4 regions of the Metabacillus sp. 84 genome follow, and region 2 is predicted to be linked to each of the others. Evidence: riboswitches for the same ligand, from Rfam matches in the RefSeq annotation. Region 2 holds a riboswitch; each other region holds the start of a gene.
The links. A riboswitch is a leader RNA that binds a small molecule or an ion and turns the genes downstream of it on or off. The one in region 2 is predicted to bind S-adenosylmethionine.

Region 1 (2,939 bases), on a different contig from region 2:
CTGATGAAAAGTGGAGGACAGGTGAACGGGAACGCTGACTCCTCCCGTTTCCTTATCTGTTTTATGGCTGTTGTGCAGCAGCTTCGTTTGCATTGACCAATCAGTATTGCTCAATTTTTTCCGCCTCCTTAACAGCCTCGAATGCCTGCTTCAAATCCGCTTTGATATCTTCTGCGTGCTCTATTCCCACCGAGAAGCGCAGAAGCCGGTTACAGACACCGTTTGCCGTACGTATTTCTTCTGGTATATCCATATGCGTCTGGGTAGCCGGATACGTCATCAAACTTTCAACCCCGCCAAGACTCTCTGCAAACGTGATGATGTTCAAATTTTTCAAAAAGGGGTTGATCCACTCCTCTTTAGCGATTCGAAAGGAAAGCATGCCCCCTCTTCCCGGATAAAGGACATCCGTTACCTCTGGGCTTTCCTCTAAAAATTTCGCCACTTCTGCAGCATTGAGCTCGTGCTGCCTCATTCTTAATGCCAGCGTTTTCAACCCCCTGATCAGGAGCCAGGAATCAAAAGGGGATAAAACGGCTCCGATTGCATTATGGTGGGACGCAAGCTCCCTGCAGAGCTCTTCGCCTTTCGCTGCCACAATTCCGGCGAGCAGGTCGTTATGCCCTCCCAAGTACTTGGTTGCGCTGTGAATGACAATATCTGCTCCGCTTTTCAGCGGCTGCTGGATGACCGGTGTATAAAAAGTGTTATCGACAATCAGCAGCAGTCCATGCTTTTTTGCCATTTGTGCGACCGCTGCTATATCCGCTTCCTGCATAAGCGGATTCGTTGGCGTTTCTAGAAAAATCGCTTTTGTATTTGGGAGGATTCTCGCTTCAGTATGCTCCAGGTTTGTAAATGAATCATATTGAAACGTTAATCCATATTTGCGCCATTCCTGCTCAAAAAGCCGGTACGTTCCGCCATAGATGTCCGACGAAACGATTAAATCATCACCTGTTTTAAACAAAGCCATAATCGTCTGAATCGCCCCCATCCCGGAGCTGAAAGCAAAGCCCTGATCTGCTCCTTCAAGCTCCGCAACAGCATGCTCAGCGATTGCTCTCGTCGGGTTGCCCGTCCGTATGTAATCAAAGCCCGTCGACTCTCCAATTCCTGCATGGCGATAGGCTGTCGTTAAGTAAATCGGAGGATTGACGGCGCCTGTCGCCTGTTCACTGCGGTTGCCTATTTGAGCCAGGATCGTTTCTGTATGTTTTGTCATATTATCCCCTCATTTCTTTTAATAAAAGAATACAAAAAAGCCTTCTCCTGAAATAAGAAGAAGGCTTGTCGCTTAAACATTTCTTCCTCTTATCTCCCAAGCTCCGAGTTGCTTGCTGGATTTAGCACCTTGGTACGCAGTCACGTTCGCGTGTCTACCGGTTGCTGAGGTTTCGCAGGGCCAGTCCCTCCACCTCTCTGGATAAGAATAAATCGTCGGAAATATATGAATTTTTTATAACCTTACCGTATATCTATGATTTTTTCAAGCTTTTCATTCATTCTTTTCTGCTCTTTTGAAAACAGCATTTTTTCCAGAATCGTGATAAAATAAGTGGAAGCGAATTCAAAAGTGAATTTTTAGCTTGTATTACATTCATCTGGAGGACTTACAAGTGGAGAAGCAAACTGGAATCGTTAAAGAATCTTCTTTTTTTTCAGAGGCATTAGATGAAGAGCTGACAGTACTCACCTACCTGCCCAAAAGCTTTTCACCGCTCTATAAATACAGCGTCCTGATTGCCCAGGACGGTCAGGATTACTTCAGGCTTGGGCGGATTGCCCGCCAATATGAATCACTTCTGGAAACCGGAAACGCTGAAAATTTAATTATCGTGGGAATTCCTTATAAAAACGTTAAGGACCGGAGAGAGAAATACCATCCTGAAGGGGCGAAGTTTGCTGCCTACAAGCGTTTTCTCGCTCATGAACTGGTTCCCTTTCTGGACCGGGAATTTCCGACCTATCAGGTGGGTCAGGGCCGTGCCCTGATCGGTGATTCGCTTGCAGCTACGATCGGATTCATGACAGCTCTCGATTATCCGAGCATTTTTGGCAAAATCATTATGCAGTCTCCTTATGTTGATGCACAGGTGCTTGAGGCCGTTTCGTCCTTTACATCAGGACCGGAAATGACGATTTACCATCAGGTCGGCATAAGAGAAACTGAAGTAAAAACCACTGCCGGAGAGGTGCAGAATTTTATCGAACCGAATCGTGAATTGCAAAAAGCGATCGAAAAAAAAGGATTTCCTTACACATATGAAGAATTTGATGGAGACCACACATGGACTCATTGGCAGCCTTTGCTTCCTGATGCGCTGAAGGCCATGTTCTAATTTACTATTCAACTAATGGAGGGAACCTGAATGAAATACGGAATTGTCTTATTCCCGGCAAAAAAACTTCAAGATCTGGCGAATTCTTACCGAAAACGCTATGACCCTCATTATGCGCTCATTCCGCCGCATTTGACCCTGCGCACTCCGTTTGAAGCATCGGATGAGAATATAAAAGAAATTTCCAAAGAACTTCGGGCTATCGCTAAAAAATTCAGCCCTGTTCAGCTGGAAGTTCAAAAAATCAGCTCCTTTTCTCCCGTTAATAATGTTATTTACTTAAAAGCGGAACCGAATGACAATCTGATAGCCCTTCATAATGAGCTTTATACCGGTGCTTTGGAAGAGGAGCCCGAATATTCATTTGTTCCTCATATCACCATTGGCCAAAAACTATCGGATGCAGAAATGGCAGATGTACTTGGACAGCTTAAAATGCAGGAGAATCATCATATTGAAATGATTGACCGCTTCCATCTTCTTTATCAGCTTGAAAACGGAGCCTGGACGGTATACGAGACGTTTATCCTTGAAAAAGGAGATCTTTGATGCACGCTAAAGTCGTTCAGACAGAAAAAGAAATGCAGGATGCCTTTT
Region 2 (2,939 bases):
TTGGCAAGAGCGGGGATATCTGCATGGTTTGGAATAATCGGCACCGAAAAGGATGCGTTTTCCTCCCACAGGCCGAATGCTTTAATGATCTCCTGATTCGTGAAGGTAACCATCCCTTCATTTGCAAAGATTTCCGAGATGACATTGTTATCAACGGTGTGGACATGAAGGCTGCACGCGGCGTGTGTTTTCTTGAATATCTCTAAGTGAAGCAGTGTTTCAGCCGAAGGCTTTAAATGGGTTTCCCCAGCAGGCTCTCCATGCTCATTCACTAAAAGGAAATCATCATCGGTTTCTTCCCGCTTGTCCTTGCCGCTTGCAGTTACATAGAACGCCAGCGGGTCGTTCCCCGTTCTAATAGCCAGGTTTCCGCTGGTGGCTGGAAACCAGTCTCTCTCAGCCAGTTCTCTTTTTATAAGTGCCAATTCCTTCAGCGGCTGTTTTTCTTTTTGACTCACGCTCTTCCCCCCTTTTTTTCAAGCAATCCGGTCAATCCATTACACCGCCAACATTAAATCGTCACCGGTCCATCAGAATCACAGAAAATGACAGGCTTCATTTTTCAGCGTTGCCATATTGACCCCATAATTCAAGGGCCAGAGCCAATGGTTTATCGGTTTTTGCCCGTTCTTCAAGTGAGATGTGTTCAAGAACGGCTTCTCCTGCGGAACGGAAGGCCGCAGCTCCTCCAGAAGCACCAAGAGGATGCCCATGGATGCCGCCTCCTGCATTAATGACACAGTCTGTTCCAAAGTCGTTCATGATAACCGGAACTAGACCTGGATGTATGCCGGCAGAAGGTACCGGAAAGGTTTCCCTGATGCTGCTTTGGACGGTGCATTCCTCAGCAATTCCCAATGCTGCTTTTTTCTCCAAAGCTACACTTCCGTATGGAGATGGAAACAAGGAAAGATCTGCGCCAGCCAAACGTGTCAGCTTCCCTAAAAGGAGCGGATAGGAAAATCCATAAAATGGCGAAGAAGCGAAAGCGCCGCTTACCGCCGGATGGGACATGACCGGAACATTCACTTCCTCATCCTCTGCCAGAGCCTGAAGAACGTCCAGTCCATACGCGTGCACATTCAATAAAAGAGCTGTCGCGCCAGCTTCGGCCGCCCATCTTGCCCGGTCCCGGAGCTCAAATGTCCTTCCCGTCAGATTCACTGCATATAAAGAACGTTTCCCTGTTTCTTTTTGCAGTTGGTCAATGATTTCCCGTCCTTTCTTAACCCGTTCCAAAAACGGAGTCAGGGGATTTTCAAACAGGATTTCATCGTCCTTTACTAAATCCATCCCTCCTGCAAGCTGCTCATAAAGCTGCTTTTTCAAATATTCCAAGTCCTTGCCAATCACGCCTTTAAAAATGCTCATAAACAGCGGACGGTCATTTACACCAAGCTTTTCTCTAATTCCGCTGATTCCAAATTTAGGGCCCGCAAATTTCTTTGCAAGTTCACTGGAGAATTCGAGATCCAGAAGCTTGATTTCCCCATCCAGCGACAATTTCCCAAAAGCAGTCGTTAAAACAGCGGGAAGGTCTTCAGAAAAATTGGCTGCAGGGTAGGCAATTTTAATGAGACCGCGCGTCAGCTTTTTACCGAAGAATTCATTCGCACGCACGTCTCCGCTTAATCTTTCCACGGACAGTACTGTGCCTTTATGTTTTTTCAGCTGCTCCTTTTCAAGCTCGTGAAGATCTGTCCACGAGCCTATGGTCAGCCCGAGCGCAATCCCCTCCGCTTTTTCTTCCAGGCGGTCATTTGAAGTGTGTACAAGATAGGTCGCAATCAGTTCACTCATCGTCAAGCCTCCGTCTTCATAGCAATATAAAAGCCTCTTCGTCATAAGAGAAGAGGCTTTGCATAATAGTTATGCAGTACCTTATCTCTCAGTGCTGACACTGCAAGATTTAGCACCGTGCTTGAACGTTCAGTTCAAGTCGGTTGCCGGGCTTCATAGGGCTGGTCCCTCCGCCTGCTCTTGATAAGTACGGTATAGGCCTGCAAAAAATCCGCAGGCGAAATTTTCAATTAATTTGGATTATTGCAGGGATTTGGAAATGTGTCAAGTCATAATTGAAAATCATTCCATTACGGCCGGAAAATGTCAAGCTTCCCAATCCTTTCGGCCGCCTCCCGGATCCTGGCTTCATCCGTAAGCAGACCAGCACGCAAATATCCTTCGCCAAATTGGCCGAACCCGCTTCCCGGTGCGGTAAGAACATGAGCTTTTTCCAGAAGAAGATCTGAAAATTCCTGGGATGTAAAGCGCTCGGGAACGGGCAGCCAAGCGAAGAAACTCCCCTTAGGAGCTTGAATGTTCCAGCCGATTTCCTTAAAGGCATCCACCAGTGTATTCCGGCGTCTTTCATACATCCGGACAAGCGCTTTTAAGCTGTCCCCTCTATCCAGCAAAGCTGCTTCGGCCGCATCCTGAACAGCACCAAAAACACTTACATACATATGATCCTGAAACAGGTTGATTGCTTCTATAACACTGGCATTTCCAGCTGCAAACGCTACCCGCCACCCCGCCATATTGAACGTTTTCGAAAGAGTATAAATTTCAATTCCCGTTTCCTTTGCACCAGGGGTCTGAAGATAACTTAACGGCTTTTCGCCGTCAAACCCAATCGCTCCATAGGCAAAATCATGAATGGTACAAATATGGTGCTGCTTGGCAAAATCAGCGGTTTCTCTAAAAAAAGCTGCATTGGCTGCTGCTCCCGTAGGATTGTTCGGATAATTTAAAAACATAAGCTTTGTTTTAAGCAAAACAGGATCAGGAATTTGATCATAATCCGGGAGGTACTCATTTTTTTCAAGCAGCGGAAGCATGTGCATCCCTGCGCCGGCCATCTCTACGCCAGACCAGTAATCCGGGTATCCAGGATCTGGAACAAGCGCCACATCACCAGGGTTTAGTAAACATTGTGGAAG
Region 3 (2,939 bases), on a different contig from region 2:
CCACTCCCATCGATGCAGCCGCTCCGCTCGCACCGATATTCATGGCGAAAAATAAGCTTAAAAAAATTGCTGCAGCTTCCATTATCATTTACTCCTCACCCGTGAAGGCCGCATTCGGTTTTCTGTGTGCCATTCCATCGTCCTGACCTGCCGTCACTTACATCAATAGCAGGCTGTGTACAAGGCTTGCAGCCTATGCTCGGGTACCCCTGATCGTGAAGCATATTGTAATCCAGATCATTCTTATGGGCGAAACGCCAGACATCCTTCCACGTCCAATGGATGAGAGGACATATTTTTATGTTCTCAAATTTGCCGTCCCTGTTTAAAAACTCTGTATCTTTTCTGGAAGGAGACTGCTCTCTTCTCAAGCCGGAAATCCACGCTTTTTCGGTGCTCATTACTTCTCTTAGCGGGAGCACTTTTCTGATTTTGCAGCATTCATTCGGATTGGTTTTCCAAAGCTCATCTCCATGCTTTGCTGCCTGCTCCGCAACCGTTAACGGAGGTTTTTTCATCGTAATGTTTAAATCAGGATACCTTGCCTTTATCCGGTCAATTAGCTCATACGTTTCTTTGAAATGTACCTCTGTATCCAGGAAAACAATTCTTGCATTCTTTTTGATTCTGGATATTAGTTCAATCAGGACGATTCCTTCGATTCCAAAGCTGCAGGCATACACCAGTTCGTCCGCATAATGGCCGTATGCCCAGCTCAGCACGTGCAGCGCTTCTTTCAAATGATCTTCATTTTCAAAATCCGGATAGCTGCCGGTCCAGTTCTCATAAGTAAGCATGTTTGCACCTCTCTTAATCTAAACACAATGGTTTTATAGCCAACAGCTTCTGCCGCAATGGCCCGGCCGGGTACTCATGTAAGCACCCGGGACAAGCAGGTCTCTTGTAAAAAAATAAAAGCGGGACAGCACCAAAGCACAATAAAACATTTATGCCACAGCGCAGGTCCCGCCTCCAGTTTGTCTGGTCAGCGATCGTGATCCCTATTCTATTTCAATCTCACTTTTTCATTTTTTTCAAGCTGAATGATCTTCCCATCTTGAATGATCAGGGTAATCGATCCATATTTCATAGCTTGAAGCATTTCCTTTAGCTTTCCCATTACTTGATCAAGCTGATCTTGCTCCCCCACGGACAGCACTCCCTTTAACAAAATAGGCTCTGACAGCATTCAAGCTGATTAAACGGCATGTAACCGGACAGCAGCCGGACCGCCTAAAATCAACAGCAAAAAGCCTTCCATTTTAGAAAGACTAGTGAGGTTTTTCCCCTTATCTCTCAAAATGGGTTCCATTTTGCTGGATTTAGCACCTTGCTTTTCAGCAGGTTGCCGGGCTTCACAGGGCCAGGTCCCTCCACCGCTCTGGATAAGTATGATGTGTATTGATTTCAAATTTTAGCACAATTCGAACGATTGTCAACCCGAGTTTTCGGGTAGGTTTTATCAAAACTAAATCAAAGCTTGAATTGACTGGTTTTTTTAAGTTAAAAAAAACTTTACGATACGATAAACTATGGATATGAGGTGATTCGTGTGAAAAAAACCATTGTATCCTGGAGCGGCGGCAAAGACAGTGCCATGATGCTTCAAGTACTCCTTGAAAATCAAGAAATTCAAGTTTGCGGATTATTTACGGCAGTGGACTCTATTACAGGTCAAGTACCTTTTCACGGAGTTACGAAAGGTCTGATTGCAAAGCAGGCAGAGGAGCTGGATTTGCCGCTTCACATCATTGAAATTCCCCCCGCCGCCTCTAATAAGGAATATGATAAAAGCATGGGAGAATTTCTTAAAACTTGCAGAGATCAGAAAATCCTGCATGCAGCCTATGGTGACCTTTTTCTTGCAGATATAAAAAAATACAGAGAAGAATTGACAGCTCGGCATGGGATGAAGGCTATTTTTCCATTATGGGGAGAGCGGCCGGACAGATTATCCAAAAAATTTCAATCGGATGGGTTTTTGGCGGTTATTTCTGGCTTAGATGGAGCCAGGCTCCCTTATGATTTTCTCGGAAGGCACTATGATGAGTCTTTTGTAAACGCTCTTTTCGCATAGATTGTTGCTATTTTGACCACCCTATCGAGAGATGTGATAATATACTCTTTCAGGAGGGGGTTTTTCTATGTTTAACGACATCTATGCCAAATTCTCAGACTTATCTAAAGAAGATCAAATTAAGCTGTTTAAACTTTTAAAAGAAAACTTCATCGATAATGTAGAAGGTGATATGAAAGATGCGTACACAACCATTAGAGAAGCACGTTTTAAAGAAGGGTTAGGTTGTGTTCATTGTGGAAGCGTGAAGGTAAAACGAAATGGCAAATACAGAGGTAGACAAAGGTATCTCTGTCGTGACTGCGGAAAGTCTTTCAATGACCTCTCCAATACACCGATTTCGGGGACACGTTATCTCGGTAAGTGGGCTAAATACTTTCAAATGATGGTCGAAGGATACACTTTACCGAAAATCGCAAAACGGTTAAGAATACACATATCTACCGCCTTTTACTGGCGGCACAAGGTTCTTTTTTCTCTTCGTACAATGGGATTTCAAATGCTAAAAGGGATTGTCGAAAGTGATGAGACCTTCTTCAGAGAGTCACTCAAAGGAAGAAAGACTTTAGATAGGGAGCCAAAGAAACGAGGCGAAAGAGATAAGAAGAGAGGGATTAGTAATCTGAAAATTGCAGTTGTGGTTGCCCAGGACCGAGGCGGTCAAGTCATTGCTCAGAAGGCTGGAACTGGTCGTGTAAAAGCAGAAGAGATAGACGCGGTTATCGGAAGCTATATTGATCCGTCTTCTTTATTGTGCACGGATACAGCCACTAACTACAAGAAATTTGCCCAAATCAAGGCACTTAAACACGAGCCAATAAACCTAAGCAAAGAGGGGTACGTCAAAAAGGGCATCTACCAT
Region 4 (2,939 bases), on a different contig from region 2:
GGATCAGCCATACATAATCGGCTTGCGCAAGACCAGCCTGGGCAAATAGATTTTTCATAACGACTTTATCCATGCCCGCCGCTGAAGCAAGCACTCCGTTTCCAACGTACGGAAGGTTCATCAGTTCAAGCATGCCCTGGATCGTTCCATCTTCCCCATTAGGTCCATGAAGAAGCGGAAAAATGACATCAAACGGCTTCTCCTCCTGGTCAGCAGATGCAGACGGAAACAGCTCTGCATTCAGAGCAGACGGCATAATCGCCTTCCCTTCAGAATCGCCAAGCTTCAGGGCAGATACACTGGATGCCGGCTCATACAGCTGTGCACCGCGGATCCATTCTCCCTTTTCTGTAATATAAATAGGATGTATATCAAATTGCTTGAGATCCAGCGCTTTAATAACAGCAAGTGCTGTTTGCAATGAGACTTGATGTTCTGCGGATTTTCCACCGTATACAAGCCCGAGTTTAATTTTCATGTTTTATTTCCCCCTCAATCTTTCACGTACACGTTTTTTTCATCACTCTTCCTATTTTATCATTTTCCAGCCTGTTTGTTATCTTTGGCCCTGCAATTCTTTTATAGCATTCGAACATCTGTAAACTTTTGTGCGAAATCAAAATGTCGTTTATTTCTGCAGTTTGTATTAAAATAGGGGCAGGAGGGATTATGCATATGGAAAAAATTACATCAACCGAACAATTCGAAAAGCTCATTTCATCTGATAAGGAAGTTCTCGTTAAATTCTTCGCTGACTGGTGTCCCGATTGCACGCGAATGAACTTTTTCATTGATGAAATTCTTGAAGAATATAAGGACTTTCAATGGTTCGAGATCAATAAGGATGAGTTCCCTGAAATAGCTGAAAAATATCAGGTTATGGGAATTCCAAGCATTCTTATTTTCAAAAACGGCGAAAAGCTCGGTCACTTGCACAGCGCCAATGCCAAAACACCTGATCAGGTTCGTGAATTTCTTACAGAAAAACTTTAAGCACAAGCTCCGGCTTGTGTTTTTTGCTTTCCGATCAAACAACCTTTTGCGCGGGTTGGGCAGCACGAGTAAGAATCCTTGACTTTCCTTTCAATCAGTTTTATGCTCGTTTTAATTTCATTCACTCTTATCGAGAGAGGCGGAGGGACATGGCCCTGCGAAGCCTCGGCAGCGGATCACGGCAAATGTGAAACCGTGCTAATTCCTGCGGGCATATGCTTTTTGCCCGGCAGATGAGAGAAGAGCCGGTCTGCTTTTCAGATTATTCCCCCCTCTTCTGCTCAGGAAGAGGGGTTTTTACAGTTTCTTAAATCAAAGGAGGAAAAGACATGACTGCCATTCAAATTGAAACGGCAACATTTGCGGGAGGCTGCTTTTGGTGCATGGTAAAACCATTTGATGAACTTCCCGGAATTCACGGGATCGTTTCCGGATACACAGGCGGGCACATCGATAACCCATCATACGAGCAAGTAAAATCCGGAACATCAGGGCACGCCGAAGCCGTTCAAATCCGGTACAATCCAGAGGTTTTCCCATACGAAAAACTGCTTGAGCTCTACTGGCAGCAAATTGACCCTACGGATGATGAGGGCCAATTTATCGACCGCGGGGAATCTTACCGGGCCATTATTTTCTATCATACGGAAGAACAGCGCCAGGCTGCCGAAGCTTCAAAACAGCTCCTGGCTGAAAGCGGAAAATTTAAAGAACCGATCGTAACCCCAATCAAGGAAGCAAGTGCCTTCTATCCGGCTGAAGAGCATCATCAGGGCTTTTACAAAAAAAACCCTGAAAAATACAAGCAGGAGCGTGAGGAATCCGGACGCGAGGCTTTTATCAATCAGAATTGGAAAAATCGTTAAGAGTGCGGAAATCCGCACTCTTTTTATTTTGGTACATGATTTTCTTGATGTTGGAAAAATTATCTTAGAGTACATATCGAAGGAGGCTTTCCCTTGTCTACTAAATCAATCCCTTCATCCCCTGAACCTTTTTGGAGAGAATCAGCCGGGCTTCCCTCCTTTCCAAAGCTTGATAAAAATCTCGATACGGATGCAGTTGTTGTCGGAGGCGGCATCACCGGAATCACAGCTGCCTACTTACTTGCCAAAGAAGGAGTTAACGTCGTCCTGCTTGAAGCCGATGGGCTGCTGAACGGAACAACCGGCCATACAACAGCCAAAATCACCACCCAGCATGACCTGATCTATGATGAGCTGATTCAGCAAATCGGGGAAGAAAAAGCAAAAAAATACTTTGCTGCGAACCATGAGGCGCTCGAGTTTATGAGAGATTATGCAGCAGGTGTTTCCTGTGATTTTTCAAACCAGGATGCCTATATTTATACAGCAGAGAGCAAAAATGCCACGAAGCTTGAAAAAGAATACAAAGCCTACGTCAAACTCGGAATCGATTGCGGGATGGCAGACTCAATCCCTTTTGACCTGCCTATTAAAAATGCCATTCTGATAAAAAATCAGGCCCAGTTCCACCCTCTTTCCTATTTAGGCCACATGACAGGTGAGCTGCAAAAGATGGGAGTGGAAATCTACGAAAATACAGTTGCCGTAGATGCGGAGGTTTTTGAGGGAGGAGCAAAGGTCAGAACGAGGGACGGCTTCGAAGTCAAGGCCAAGCACGCTCTTTCCTGCTCCCATTTTCCTTTTTTTGATGGAAACGGCTTTTATTTCGCACGAATGTATGCGGAAAGATCCTATGTCCTGGGCGTTAAAACAAGGAAGCCTTATCCGGGCGGAATGTATTTAAGTGCGGACAATCCGACCCGCTCAATCCGCTCAACTCCAATGGACGGTGAGGATCTCATTCTCATTGGCGGGGATAGCCATAAAACCGGCCAGGGATTCGATACGCAAAAACATTACGAAGCCCTTGAGCTGTTTGGAAAAGTCCATTTAGGGCTAAAAGAAGCTGTGTATAAGTGG

Region 1: another riboswitch for S-adenosylmethionine. It lies ahead of ACQCV8_RS19045 (methionine biosynthesis PLP-dependent protein); the one in region 2 lies ahead of ACQCV8_RS12620 (2,3-diketo-5-methylthiopentyl-1-phosphate enolase).
Region 3: another riboswitch for S-adenosylmethionine. It lies ahead of ACQCV8_RS10210 (YezD family protein); the one in region 2 lies ahead of ACQCV8_RS12620 (2,3-diketo-5-methylthiopentyl-1-phosphate enolase).
Region 4: another riboswitch for S-adenosylmethionine. It lies ahead of msrA (peptide-methionine (S)-S-oxide reductase MsrA); the one in region 2 lies ahead of ACQCV8_RS12620 (2,3-diketo-5-methylthiopentyl-1-phosphate enolase).

Annotation. Positions count from the first base shown of each region.
Region 1 covers NZ_JBNILN010000018.1:22,309-25,247, reverse strand. The annotation lists gene metC (cystathionine beta-lyase) at 1-93, opposite strand, end outside; gene ACQCV8_RS19045 (methionine biosynthesis PLP-dependent protein) at 101-1,225, opposite strand; SAM riboswitch class I at 1,312-1,433, opposite strand; gene ACQCV8_RS19040 (esterase family protein) at 1,620-2,342, shown strand; gene ACQCV8_RS19035 (YjcG family protein) at 2,373-2,891, shown strand; gene ACQCV8_RS19030 (GNAT family N-acetyltransferase) at 2,891-2,939, shown strand, end outside.
Region 2 covers NZ_JBNILN010000006.1:94,090-97,028, reverse strand. The annotation lists gene ACQCV8_RS12625 (methylthioribulose 1-phosphate dehydratase) at 1-458, opposite strand, end outside; gene ACQCV8_RS12620 (2,3-diketo-5-methylthiopentyl-1-phosphate enolase) at 556-1,800, opposite strand; SAM riboswitch class I at 1,879-1,990, opposite strand; gene ACQCV8_RS12615 (pyridoxal phosphate-dependent aminotransferase) at 2,091-2,939, opposite strand, start outside.
Region 3 covers NZ_JBNILN010000004.1:251,159-254,097, forward strand. The annotation lists gene ACQCV8_RS10200 (anion permease) at 1-82, opposite strand, end outside; gene ACQCV8_RS10205 (phosphoadenylyl-sulfate reductase) at 96-797, opposite strand; gene ACQCV8_RS10210 (YezD family protein) at 1,007-1,120, opposite strand; SAM riboswitch class I at 1,287-1,392, opposite strand; gene ACQCV8_RS10215 (hypothetical protein) at 1,553-2,077, shown strand; gene ACQCV8_RS10220 (IS1595 family transposase) at 2,145-2,939, shown strand, end outside.
Region 4 covers NZ_JBNILN010000008.1:26,088-29,026, forward strand. The annotation lists gene ACQCV8_RS14125 (D-alanine--D-alanine ligase) at 1-478, opposite strand, end outside; gene ACQCV8_RS14130 (thioredoxin family protein) at 676-993, shown strand; SAM riboswitch class I at 1,118-1,233, shown strand; gene msrA (peptide-methionine (S)-S-oxide reductase MsrA) at 1,323-1,859, shown strand; gene ACQCV8_RS14140 (FAD-dependent oxidoreductase) at 1,953-2,939, shown strand, end outside.